2 regions of the Legionella qingyii genome follow, and region 2 is predicted to be linked to the other one. Evidence: riboswitches for the same ligand, from Rfam matches in the RefSeq annotation. Region 2 holds a riboswitch; the other holds the start of a gene.

Region 1 (6,895 bases), on a different contig from region 2:
CAATGGTTTAGATGCAAGATAAGGTAAATCAGTTTCATCTTCTGGAAAACCACCGTAATACACACTGGTTTGTCCTCGACGTACTGCCTGATGTACGTACATTTTTGCTATGATTAATGCGTCTTCAAGCAAATAACCAAGAGCCAGTGCACCAGTAATTGCTGCGGAGAAAATCGAACGAAGTTCCGGATATTTTGCATCATAGATACGATTTTGAGTCAGCCAAAATGAAGTGCTTCCATTGGTCCAATAATCATGCTGCCATGAAGACTCGTGCATAGGCTGCCCTATGAGAAATACACTTTTAGCACCAAGAGCTAGTAGTTTATATGCAGTTTCTTGCATGGCGTGATGTGTTTTGACCTGACAATTTAAAATAAATTCAGCTTCATGCGTATTTAGTACCAAAACATCGGCAAAAGAAAGTCCAGCGCCTAAATTACTCTTCTTTTCCTCAACATATTGAGATAAGGATAAGCTAAAATCCCAAACTACAGGTCCCGCATAATGATTGAGAATCTGAATGTCGTCAGCAGAAACTCTCGTTTCAATTTTAATTGCGGCAGGCGGAGTTTTAAGAAATCGCTGCGATTGCATCTCAAGACCCAATCCTCGAAGTGTTTGTCTATCTGCTTCATTACCCATGTTGCTCCATACAGTACTCATCATGCGATCTCCTGATGCCAAAACGGTGTATCGATTAAAGGAGTACACGATTGTGCCGTAATTCGTTCAGGCATAAGGCCAGCTTCAAAAGCAGAACGTCCTGCGATGACAGCATGTGAAAAAGCCTCAGCCATAGTCAATGGATAAATCGATGAAGCGACTGCACTATTCAACAAGACCGCATCAAAACCTAACTCCAAAATGCGTGTCGCATGAGATGGCTTTCCAATTCCTGCATCGACAATCAGGGTTACATCCGGTAATCGTTGGCGTAATGTCTCCAAAGCAAAAGGATTAAGTAGCCCTTTTCCAGAACCTATAGGTGCGGCCCAAGGCATCAAAATCCGACAACCGCAATCCACTAAACGCTGACATAAAACCAAATCATCCGTACAATAAGGAAACACTTCAAAGCCTCGTTTTACTAATTCGGCGGCAGCATGTAACAATTCAAAAGGATCGGGTTGTAAACTGTAATCATCACCAATTACTTCCAATTTAACCCATGAAGTTTGAAATAGTTCACGTGCCATTTCGGCTGTAGTAATCGCAGTTTGTGCGTCACGGCAGCCCGCAGTATTAGGAAGTATATTGCAACCCAAAGACTGTATGGTTTGCCAAAATAAATCGCCCCCCATATCACAAGGCATTTGCCGTTTTAAAGAAACAGTAATCACGTTGGTTTTGGAAGCTCGAATTGCATCAGTCATTACCTCAAGTGATGGATAGCCAGCTGTCCCCAAAAGCAAACGACTTGTTAAGGGTTTATCTGCTAAATACCACATAGCCCTACCCTCCCTGCATCGGAACAATCAAATCAATACGATCGCCTTCACACAATGTGGTGTTGGAAAACATAGACTTAGGAACAAACTGATTATTAATTGCGATTGCTACATGTGCAGCAATACCCTCTCTCTGCTCAAGCATTTCCTGCAAGGTACAGGATGAATCAAGAGTATATGGTTTATCATTTATATAAATGATCATGAATAAGCCTCCCAAAGCTCAGGATAACAAATGTCTTTTTGATTGCTCTTTAATCCACGTAGAATTTCCTCTACTAATGCCGGAGCGATTAAATATCCATGACGATAAAGTCCGTTAACAGCAATAATTCGTTGGGCATATCGTATGCGTGGCTGATGATGCATTAAGGTAGGTCGGCAATGCGTCACTGTCTTAATTACCCGTGCTTCAGCAAAACCTCGGTGCACATAGTATGCAGCGGTTAATAATTCAAGTGTGGTACGCACTGAAATGGGGCTGGGATCTTCTGATTCTAATTCACTGGCGCCGATAAGGTAATAACAATTAGGGCGCGGTGCAATATAAATATTATAGCGTGGATGCAAGAGGCGTATTGGCCTTTTTAATTGAACATCAGGAGCATACAGCCAAAGAAGTTCGCCTCGAAGCCCACGTAAATTTGGAAAAGTGTTTTTTGCTCCAAGACCTCTGCAATCAAATACAAAATCAAATGAATAAGACCTCTCTCTTGTTTCTATCTCGCCTGGATGCATGCGAGAAACAAAAGTATGATCTCGCCAAATAGCACCGCGCTGGCAAAGATGTTTTTTAAGTGCCAGCAATAACGTCTGATTATCAAGTTGTGCTTCTCTGGGAAAATAATATGCCATTTTCAACTGATGCAGTTCTGGTTCCAGTTGGCTTAATTCATTTTGGTTGAGCAACTGATAACAGGAATCACTTAATTTATTGACAATTCTGCCACTAAATTGCTGCCATTCTGCTTTATCTTGAGGATGATGCACCACAAGACATCCATTTTGGCGAAAATATACGGGGTCCGCTAATTGATCCAAAATAGATCTCCATAAGGTGTCAACTGACTCTACTCCCAGATTAAAAATCACTTGCTCCGCTTTATCGAGTTCAGACATTGGTGCCAAAAGCCCTGCTGCTGCATTACTGCAATTATTGAAAAAGGGTTCTGCCTCAAATAATGTCACTTGCAAGCCTTCATTTTGTAAACGAAAAGCCAATAAACACCCCATAATTCCAGCACCAACAACAGCAACATTTTTCATTTAATTAGAATCACTTTTCTCAATATATTGGTAGCCTGTTTGCAGCTGCATCTAGGCTACAATTGTATTTTCATTCACTAATGCAACACGCAATAGGTTCCAGCTCCGAATGAGGTATCTTAGGGAGCAACTCGTTTGTATAACAAGCATTTACTGCAAAAGACTCATCGATAATTCCCAAATGCTTGCCGAAACGACCTACTTTATTCCAATCACGCTCCACATTTAAAAGAGTACGCGAGAAAAAGGGTAAACTGCGGATGAAAATTGTATGATACATAGGGGTTCGCAATTGAGGTTTCACCCTGCATAACAGTTCATAAGCTTCTTCGGGGTTTTCGGTAGTAAACGCAGCCCCCCGTTGTGTGGCATTGAGAAATCCTTTAAGTGTTTCAGGCTTTTTTAACATGCGTTCTGGCACAATAAATTGAATGGAACAAAAGCAGCAACAACCTAAGCCTGCAAGCTGATCGATACGCAGAAATACCGTTTCACCCCGTAAATGTTCTAATTCAACTTTTTGAAAATTAATAAAACCAATCCCTGTATCAACGATATCACGACAAATCGCATCAGTAACATTCATGCCAATACGAACTGTTTCATAACTTGAGGGATCAATGCCAGCTAATGTTGCCAAATTATCGATAATGATTTTGCCAAACTCGCCAATATAACCAACCCGTTTGCCAACAATATCCTGAAATGAGCTTATACCACTGGATTTCAGTGCAATCAGACCTGTAGGAGGTTCATCCAATAATGTACCAATTGAGGTAACAGGATAGCCTTTTGCACGGGCAGCTAAGGTATGAATCATGGCCTTGACCCCAAAATCAACATGGCCCATACCGACAATTTCGGTCACATCGCTTGGATCGCTAGGTTCTAAAATTGCGAGTTTTATACCTTCTTGTTGGTAATACCCTAACGCATGGGCAACAAAAATGGGGGTATGGTAAGGGTTTGCATACCAATTAAGTAATAGGGTAGTTCTCATAGATAACGCACTCATGCCATAGCTCCTTGTTTAATTAATAAAATAGGATGGCTAAAGATATCGCGTTAAGACTTAATAGAAGAAATGAATCTGCATTCAACAAAACAGTTAAATAACTCTTAAAGACCGGTCTACAATACGGTAGAGAGTACTCTAAGAAATTAACTGTTCTAAAAATAGATACAGATTTAAGGCGTTCTTACGCTGGTATGAACCAGATCAAGTTCAACGGGTATTTCTCAGACGTTTATCACGACACCCCGCGCCATCAAATTGACCGTAATGCTAGCTGGTATGGAAAAAACTGTCAAATATTATAAGAGGCCCCTCATCGCCCCTAACGGGCACCTTCTCCCATTTATGGGAGAGAGCTGAGGGTATTACCATTAAGTTAAGAAAAACTGTCGTTCCCGCGAAGGCGGGAACCCATTTCTGACAAAGCATTGTGCCAATTTAAGAATAGATTCTCGACTTCGCGAGAATGACAAAAAACCTTAACTTAATGGCAGTGAGTGCTAGGGTCAGGTTTAAAGAGCATCAACTAACCTCACAATTCTGCACATAAAAAACATTATGCTGGATCAGAAATCGCTGACATAATAAAGGAGTATGTTGCAATAAATGATGTAAATAAGCGCGAGTAAATTGTTGCGAACAAGTAGGACAAACACAATTCGCATCGATCATTTCAAATTGCATTTGTGTTTTTGAATCCATTAGATCCACAGTGCCTGTCTTGCTGTACACCCTTCCTTGCATTGCTGCTTGAGCTGGCTCATCCGTCTCAATAAATCCTATTCCCTGATGACGCAAACGTTGAATTAGTTCAGACTCAAAACATCCCATAACATAACGTGGGACATGGGAGAATTGCTCTAATTTAGCCCAATTCGGTTCATTCAAAATCTTAAAATAAACCCCATGAGGTTTCATAACTGCATGCTGTTCTAAATCATCACTATGAATAAATGGAACAATTGCATCATCCCAATTGTCCCAAATTTGTGGAAAATCACGCATGATATGTTGGGGTAATAGTACTGCATCCGGTTTTAGATACAGGATCAGTCCGATGAGCTCTTCCAAAGCAAGTTTGACTCGGGACCCATCATAAGGAGACTTAAGAACATAAACCTTTTCTTTATTGGCAACAAGTGACGCAGCATTGATTATCATCATTCCAGGACAAGCCAGATAATGCGCTAAATCAGGTATTTTTTGAAGTACATCCTGACCAGGCTTATACAACAAACTCTCCAAAGAATAGGATGCGGCAGTTACCTTTGCCTCTTGCCAATTTGCCGTTGTAAGGCACAAACCTGCTTCTGAAGTTAAAACAGGTATAAAATTTTGTACTGCAGCCAACATTCCTGATCTCCTGATTTACAGCAATAAACTGGTGTCGCCATAACTAAAAAACCTGTACCTTTTTTCAATTGCTTCCTGGTAAAGCATCATTGCTTGTTTATGGCCTATAAAAGCTGAAACCAGCATTAATAAAGTGGACTCAGGCAAGTGAAAATTAGTCATTAATCCATCGCAAATCTTAAACTCATATCCCGGGTAAATAAAGATGTCTGTATCTCTGCTACATGGGGTTAGTTCTCCATTTTGTGCAGCACTTTCAAGACTACGCAAAGTGGTTGTACCTACTGCAATTACTCGATTTCCTGCTGCTTTCGTGGCGTGTACTGTCTCACACAATTCAGGACTAATTGTAAATCGCTCACTATGCATTTTATGATCTTTAATATTATCGCAACGAACGGGTCTAAATGTTCCCGCTCCAACATGCAAAGTAAGATACGCCACAGTAACGCCTCTTGAACGTACGCTGGATAATACATGCTCATCAAAATGCAAACCTGCTGTGGGAGCAGCAACAGATCCTTCATATTTTGCATAAACCGTTTGATAACGATTCTGATCTAGCGTTTCATCAATTCGGGTAATATAAGGTGGCAATGGAATATGCCCTATTCCATTCAATAAGTTCAAGACATCCATATCGGCATGACAAAGAAATAAATCATCGTGTCGATCAAGAACTTTGATTTCTTTATCTTGCTCCAACTTAATCATTGAGCCAGCTTTCAGCGCTTTACTGGCCTTAATATGAGCTAGAAAGGTAAGTTCGCCAGTAATACGTTCAACCAATAACTCAACTTTTCCACCAGTATTCTTATGGCCATAAAGTCTGGCTGGGATCACCTTGGAATCATTCATTACCAATAAATCGCCAGGGTTTAAAAAATCAGCTATTTCACGAAACTGGTAATGACCGTATTCACCATTCTGACGATTATAGGTTAAAAGACGTGAGTCACTGCGATTCGCTAACGGATACTGCGCAATGAGTTCTGGAGGTAAATCAAAGTAAAAATCCTGTTTATTCATAGAGCAACCTGAAAATAAATTGCCGCTATTATACACGGATTATAACCATTCATCACCCCTGACGGATAAGAATCATAATTAAGGATTCAATGGTATTTATTTCTCTTTTGGTTTTTGGGTTCTGTAACCAGAACCCAAAAACCTGCGATCTACTTTGTCTTTAGTTTTTTACAAGAGGGTACAAGTGAGGAAACGATGTCTGTGAGTTTAAAAGATGAAGATCCGGAACTTCTGAAGAAGAAGGATCAGCAAATACCTTAGAATGAATTGGATTTTCATCGTTCCCATATGTCGTTTTCTTTTGTGGATGGAAGTCACTACCCATCTCGGAATAAGAACCACTTATTTCAGGACCTACATCCTGCTTTTCTGAGCCTGAAGATTTTGAAGCACGAGCATTCACCGCTGCTTTAGCTCCCATTCCAGCCAAACCACCAATGAGTAAAAATGGTGACCAAAGTACAGCGCCTATAGATTTCATAACTCCTTTAAAACTTAATCCATCTTCATTAACAACTCGTGATTTAATCATGTCAAACACATTTTTATCACTTCTATAGCATTCTTTAGCACTAGAATACAAAGAAACCAGACCTAAAGCCCCATATAAAACAAGAGCACCGAGCCCAAAAGTTGCAGCACTAAGAGCAATTGCACCCGCAGCACCTGCGCCCGCAACTCCTGCAGTAGTTAACGATGATGCAGCTAAACCAAAAGCGAACTTAACTGTCAACGCAAAAATAATAATAGGAAGAATAATAAAAGAACCTATGAGTAGTGC
Region 2 (6,895 bases):
AAAAAAACATCCTCAAGGAACGTGTCTTTAAGGATCGATAACCTACTCTAATGTCAATCCGGAGGAAAAATTTTTACCAAACTGACATCGCGGTCCCATTATCCTAAGAAAAAATCCATTTGAACAGATTAAAAAACATTACCATTTGATCAGAATAAAAACAAATTGACCCAATGATAAGAAGTTAGTTCCTATTGAAAATCGCCAGGGTATAAATCCGGGAAAAAGGTAGATTACAACGTGATATAGGGAGTACTTAAAACTGGCTTTTAAGTACTCCCATTCTTATCGAAAAGATCGATGTTAAAAACTTACAATGACCCTACATTAGTAGTCTGTTGATAGAGATGAGCATGGCAATCCTTGAAAAATAATAAGGTGCCACTATCAGGAGCACAGTCTTGAGGACTGCTTTTATGTTTATCAGCAATATCTACAGACGCACCAGCTTCCATAAGCATTTTAATCATCTTTCTATCGCCATTTTTTACCGCTTTGTGTAATGGAGTTTGTCCCTCTTTGTCTTGACGATCTAAAGATACCCCTGCTTTGACCAATGCCTTGGCACAATCATAATTCTTGCTTGTAACGGCCCAATGAAGTGCCGTACGCTCATGAGCTGGATCTACTTTGTCCATTTCCGAGAGCGACATCGATTTAATCAATACCTTGAGTTCAAATAATCGCCCCCATGTAGCTGCTCTTCTTAAAGCTTGATCATACACTGGGTTGCTCATTTCACCTGATTTACGTAATGAGGCACAAACCGTAGCCAGTTGAATGGGATCTTGGGTTTTCCGTGAATTACCTAAAAAACCAAGAAGTTTTGGCGCGATTTTTCCACTCGCCTGCTCGATAATGGCCTGATTCATATCGGCCAATCTTGAACTTACAGGAGATATTTCCAACAGCTCATGGGTTCGTTCCATCTCCTGACGGTTAAGGGGTTTGTTAGCAAAAAGCAAGCCAGATAACTCAATAATCATATCGGGCATTGCTCCAAACAGGGAAGTATCACTTGCAACCATTGACTTCAACACAAGTAAATAATCTGCAACAAACTCCGTGTTGTTCGAAATATCTTGATAATAAGTCAGCTTTTTGTCGCGCATGGCTTCCAGAGTGCTTGTAGCTCCAGTTGATAAAACCAATGGGCTTTCTGCGTGAGCCACTGCTTGACGCATCACTTTATAGGGTAATGATTGATGGTATTCAATTTGTGGTAAAGGCTTAGGAGTGGCTAAAGTTGTATCATGTTCATATGCGTATTTAATATCATATTTTTTGCTCGTGAAATCCCCAACCAGAACATATGTGTCTTGACCACTTAATTTAATGTATTGCGCGATTAATTTGTAATCTTTAGAAGGAGCTACCGCTGCAAGATACATAAATCCATAGTTTTTTTTGGGAAGAGATGCCTGGACAACCTGCTCATTATTAGTTAACGCTGGTAAATCTTCCGCTTTAGCAATAGTGGGTACTCCTAATCGATCTTGACCAAGACCAGCACTACCAACCATCATATCTCGGTCATTAAACGATTCGTAAAGGCCTGGTTGTTCCAGCCTGGCTTGCATACGATATCCAGTTTGTGAATTTGAATCTGCAAGGCGAGGCTGGTTGACATTCCCTACAAATAATATTTTACTCTCAGGAGAAAGAACTCGTTTGACTAGGTCTGCTGCCGGAATTTTACATCGATTCGCATCAATAAAGGCTACAACTGTATTTTCAACTGCATCAAACTCTTCCAAAGAAGAAAATCCAACGCTGCAATCTTCTACGGATATACGTCTGTTAACAGCAGCACCATACATGCTTGTAAATTTACCTATTCCATCAAGAGTACTCACTAAAACGACATCAATATCTTTTACACTTCTATTTTGAAGTTCGTGAATAAGGTCCTTTGCGATATTCGCTGCAAAAGCAAAATCACCTTTAGCAGTAGGATTGCAGCAATTAGCATGAATAAGAATAACTTTGCCCATAAGCACTACCTAATTGAACACTCTATGAGCAAATTTTAAATCCTTAACCTTAACAAAATATTAACAATATGTTGTTTTTATATATAATTAATTGTGAAAAATAGCCCGCCATTCCTAAATATACCTTTGTCGTTAGGCTCTTTCATGCTAGAATAATATTTGTACATTGGGGGTGCCTGTTATATGGCTGAGAGGATTAAACCAACCCTTTGAACCTGATCTCATTCGTCTGAGCGGAGGAAAATGTGTCTATTGTTTTGTTTTCAGGCTGTGTTGCTTTTGTTACTTCGTTTATTGGTTTATTACCACAAATTATCAAATCATTAAAAACGCGATCAACCCAAGATCTTTCCATGATCATGCTAGTCAATTACCTCATTTGTTCTTTAGCTTGGATTATTTATGGGAGTAGCACGGACTCCTTCTTTGTAATCAGTTCTAATGTGGTGGGTTTGATTGTCAGTTTGCTGCTTATTTTGTTAAAAAGATATTATGATGCACGATGTAATTAATTTAAGCGGCTATCAATCTATTTTATGCCTCAATGGAGAATTACCCGATTCATCTTTTTTTGTGACGATGAATTTGCCCATTATCGCAGCTGATGGCGCCGCAAACAGTTTATATGAGCTTGGAATTCGTCCTCAATTAATTACCGGAGATTTAGATTCTGTACACCCAACTCTTCTGGAAAATCACCCTTTTCTTCATACACCGGATCAAAACAGCAGTGATTACCAAAAAGCTCTGTGTTATTTAAAAGATAATGATTTATTGCCAGCTATTATCGTTGGCATAAATGGTGGGCATTTGGATCATATACTGAATAACATGAATATCTTTATGGAAACAAACTGTCTTTTGTATGCTCCACCTATAAGAGGTTTTGTGCTTAATGAACACTCCAGAATGAATCTTTCATTGCCAGTACAGACAAAAATTTCATTAATGGGAATACCTGAGGCAACCCTATCTTCAATTGGTCTGCAATGGGAGCTCAATGACGCACATCTTTCCTTTCCAGGAAAAACCTCGTGTTTTAATCGAACTCACTTGCCGGAAATCTTTTTGGAGGTTCAGCACGGTTCCGTTTTAGTTTTGATTTATGAACAAATGATGGAGGATGCAGCACTATCTGTCCGATAGGCTCCATTTCGACAAAGTTCAAACGCACCCATCATGCACAATAAAAGTGCTTCTTTAGGTTCCTATTTTATTTACTACAATAGAGCAATGTTCACCTTTAGTGATTAACGTTACAATACTGTCTTTGGTTAGAACGTGTGAACCGCATAAAACATCGGGACCAAATGCCGAGTTTTTTCTATATCCAAATACATATTCTTTATTTATAGGCCCTTTTCCTTCATAGGATTTTCCGCGAGACCCTGATTTTTTACCATCCACAGTATATCCTAATGCGGCCGCTGTTTTTTCATTTGTTTTGACATGCACTCGAATCGTATCATTAGCTACGGCTTGAATTGAAAAAGAAAGGATGACGAAACCACTCAAATTCTTTATGGAATTTCTTCTCATAATAAACACTCCTTGTTTTATGAACTTTTAATATACCTCATTTAATGAATTAAATTATAGATAATATATTATGGATTCTCTTTCATGCCTTTTTCCAATTAAATAACCGTCCCAAAAACTAAACAAATTTTCATATCGTTTAATGAAATACGCTGAATAGCTATGGGCATTCTTGAATTCCAACCTAGATACACTATGATAAATATATGCTCTAATTGATTATTTTAATTGCCATTATTGTGCTTTTGACTAAAGGACATTTAAAGTAATAGGCCGATGTAAATCGAATTCAAGCGGCTGCTAGTTACATTGAGGATTTAAATTATGCTCGGTAGGATAAGATTTTTCAGAGGTCGCATGCCTTCAAATGAAGTATATTCTTCCATTTATACAGTTCACGAATCACATAGACCCAGCTTTCTCAAAGGAAGCTTATCTGGGGATCTTTGGCGTCATGATAGTATCTATAAAACAATAGTTAAGGTAACCAATGCCGATGAATATCAATACTTACAGAAAACTGCCATAAGTAATATGAAGCGTTGGAAAGAATTAAACTCTGCAACAACCTCTGCATTTGTCCCGAGAGTTGAAGTCAAATATCAAGATTGGGGTGATGCAACTTTAAAAGCAACTAAGGACAATGCCGTAACTTATACCTTATTAAATCCATCAAATAAACGCTATCCCGGGGGGGCAGCATTAGAAGGTGGCAGCGCTCTAGAAGAAAATATATGGCATCGAAGTACATGCATACTTTCGTTAGTGGATAAAATAGTCACATTGGATAAGGAGACTAACCTGTTTGTATATACTGAGGAGGGAACCGCGTTAGTAGAAGCCAGAAAAAAAATGACCGCCAAAGAGCGTGACATTCTAAAGGAACGTTGCCCCATAATTTATCCTGAGGAAATCTATAAAACCCTCCATGACACAGAACCTAGAATATGTTTTAGAGGCCCGGAAATAATGCTGCCTTCGACGATGGAGGACTTTGGGGCATCTGGACACGTTGTAAGTCCAGATTTGAGTTATGCACTTCTTCCGGCGGACAGTATTTTTCCTTTTTATGAATTAAGGTCAGCGGCTCCCGAGCACTTTGCTGAGTCCCAATCAACAGACCCTCAGGTATTAAAAGAACACAGGGAAGATCTACGCCGACGAATTGCGGCCCAACTCGATACATTAATTCTTGCAGGACAATCACATGCAGTCCTTGGCGCCTGGGGTTGTGGCGCTTTTAAAAATGAGCCCGAACTTGTAGCAGAAATCTATGCCGAAGAAATTGAAAAAAGAGCCGTTTTTTTTCAACACCTTCTTTTTCCCATACTTAATACCGAGTCAAACTCCAATAATTACGACGTATTCGAAAAAACACTTAATGACATGCCGCTTGGCGACGCTAAATCACATACTCCCTCGCCTTAAAATAGGCCCAGTATTTTCTTGGGACTATTCAGATAGGAAACAGTTTGCGTTTGCCTCCAAGCATACATTTTTTCCTGTTATCGCGAAGAAGTATTTTTTCTGTTACTTAACTGCATCTCCTCATCGTTTTCTGCATCATCTTCATGCTCACTTTGTTTGCCCATTTCTTCATCATCTTCAATGGGATTCTTAATTATGCTTTTAAGCATACGAGGAGCAACTGCGTTAGCTGTAGACGTTGGGGTGGGCTCTTTTGAAACTTCACTCCCCCCCCATGAAACCAGAAGTAGAGAACTATAGAGAAGTTGAAATAAGTACATGACTTGTCCAACTATCTGCTCATCATCAAACACCAAAGTTATCGCTAAACCCAAGATAACGGCAGAAAAAATCGCTTGAAGCCCTTGAATTACTTTTTCATTAAGATGGGTATCCTCGCGACATAGAGCATAACCGGAATTGAGTACCTGGGCAAAAGATATAGGGATTAAAGGAATAGGGCTGGTTGCGTTAACAATTTGCATGCCGGCTTGTACTGAGAGTTGAGTCACAGCCAGTCCAGCGTTACCACGTTGTGCGTTTCTATGGGCAGATGAGGACTGTGGCGCCCGCGCCTGAAGACGCTCTAATACAGTAGAATAAGTTGTTCCTTGTGGCATTTTTAAAATCCTTTTAAAAGATAAAATAGATTGGATCAAATTAGAATTTAATCGTGAGTTGATTGTAACTAATGAAAACTCTTCAAATATTTGAATTAAGGTTTTCCATAAGTAACTTATTATTTTAACTTGTTTTTTTTCTACTTCAATGTCATGAGTAAAAAAGAATCAAAGAGAGATCAATCAAAAAATTTAGTTCATTTTAAAATTTATAATTTACCTTATAATACGGTGAGCGAAAGTATGATTTTTGGTTTTTACAAAAACAAGGAGTACTAAAAATGGCTTATGAAAAACAACTTCAAACAACCTCAAAACCAGTAACTATGCACAATCTTTTAAATTGGAGCACAATATATCGTGGTTACAATGCACTGGTGGCCACACTTGTTATGTTTCAATACGTCAATAACCCAGAAGCCGCAGCAATAGAATATCTTCCCGATGTCGCAATTCATGCATTCGAGGCAATTGCTCCTAATGCATTAAATAATTTAGCCGCAGGTGCCAATTTTGCTCGCGGTATACAAGCAGGACTCGCCTTTTTTTCAGGTAACTCAACTATTCCCAGCGTCGCTAATGTTACTGACGTATTCAACCATGGGGTTAATATTTATCATCGATTATCCTAGGGTGTGTCATTACCCCCTCGCCCATGCGTGTTTTGTCTCTTAGTCGCAAGTGAAGAATCTTGGGGAAAAGCCAGATTTGAGTGTAGATTGGGTGGTAGCGATTGAAATCTACATGCTGTCTGGCTTATTGTTATATTCATGACTCACCTAGTTCATTTTCAATGAAATCTGTAGAGAACAGCACAAAAAAAAACCGACACTCGCGAAACAATATGATCGCAGTAAACTTATGGAAAAAAGATCATTATCGCCTGATCACGGTAATTAATAACACTCCATGGTACCAATCCACTGGCAGAAACTCAGGGTATTCAGGAACCTGGTTTTTTTTTGGCGGGATATTAGAAAAGAAAAACAATCGACATTCATGGAGTTGGCTAATAAAACCTAATGCGCTTGTTAAGGAGCGCTATAGCAAAACTCAATTTTTTGGCAAAAATACTGCTCATTACATACGAAAGCACTCTATGCATAAGCTTATTAGTTTTTCACGTTTTGGAGACATTCAAAAAATTTGTATTTCAGCATCCCTTGATGGTGGATTTTGGTTATCCGACAAAGGAAAAAAACTGAAAAATCATCTCCAAAAATATTATCCTGAGTATTTTCTATCTAATGAAGTAATAAAAGAAATACATGAAGC

What was found. Region 2 has a riboswitch for thiamine pyrophosphate ahead of ELY20_RS06705 (SemiSWEET family sugar transporter). Riboswitches for the same ligand answer to the same signal wherever they lie in the genome.
Region 1: another riboswitch for thiamine pyrophosphate. It lies ahead of ELY20_RS01280 (ABC transporter substrate-binding protein); the one in region 2 lies ahead of ELY20_RS06705 (SemiSWEET family sugar transporter).

What each region holds. Positions count from the first base shown of each region.
Region 1 covers NZ_RZGX01000001.1:313,896-320,790, reverse strand. The annotation lists gene thiE (thiamine phosphate synthase) at 1-669, opposite strand, end outside; gene ELY20_RS01295 (thiazole synthase) at 666-1,451, opposite strand; gene thiS (sulfur carrier protein ThiS) at 1,456-1,656, opposite strand; gene ELY20_RS01285 (FAD-dependent oxidoreductase) at 1,653-2,717, opposite strand; gene ELY20_RS01280 (ABC transporter substrate-binding protein) at 2,788-3,732, opposite strand; TPP riboswitch at 3,897-3,990, opposite strand; gene ELY20_RS01275 (tRNA-guanine transglycosylase) at 4,255-5,085, opposite strand; gene queA (tRNA preQ1(34) S-adenosylmethionine ribosyltransferase-isomerase QueA) at 5,101-6,114, opposite strand; gene ELY20_RS01265 (hypothetical protein) at 6,275-6,895, opposite strand, start outside.
Region 2 covers NZ_RZGX01000007.1:81,541-88,435, forward strand. The annotation lists gene ankY (Dot/Icm T4SS effector AnkY/LegA9) at 312-1,994, opposite strand; TPP riboswitch at 2,153-2,253, shown strand; gene ELY20_RS06705 (SemiSWEET family sugar transporter) at 2,240-2,506, shown strand; gene ELY20_RS06710 (thiamine diphosphokinase) at 2,490-3,140, shown strand; gene ELY20_RS06715 (hypothetical protein) at 3,195-3,533, opposite strand; gene ELY20_RS06720 (poly(ADP-ribose) glycohydrolase domain-containing protein) at 3,891-4,961, shown strand; gene ELY20_RS06725 (hypothetical protein) at 5,039-5,620, opposite strand; gene ELY20_RS06730 (hypothetical protein) at 5,902-6,252, shown strand; gene ELY20_RS06735 (hypothetical protein) at 6,465-6,895, shown strand, end outside.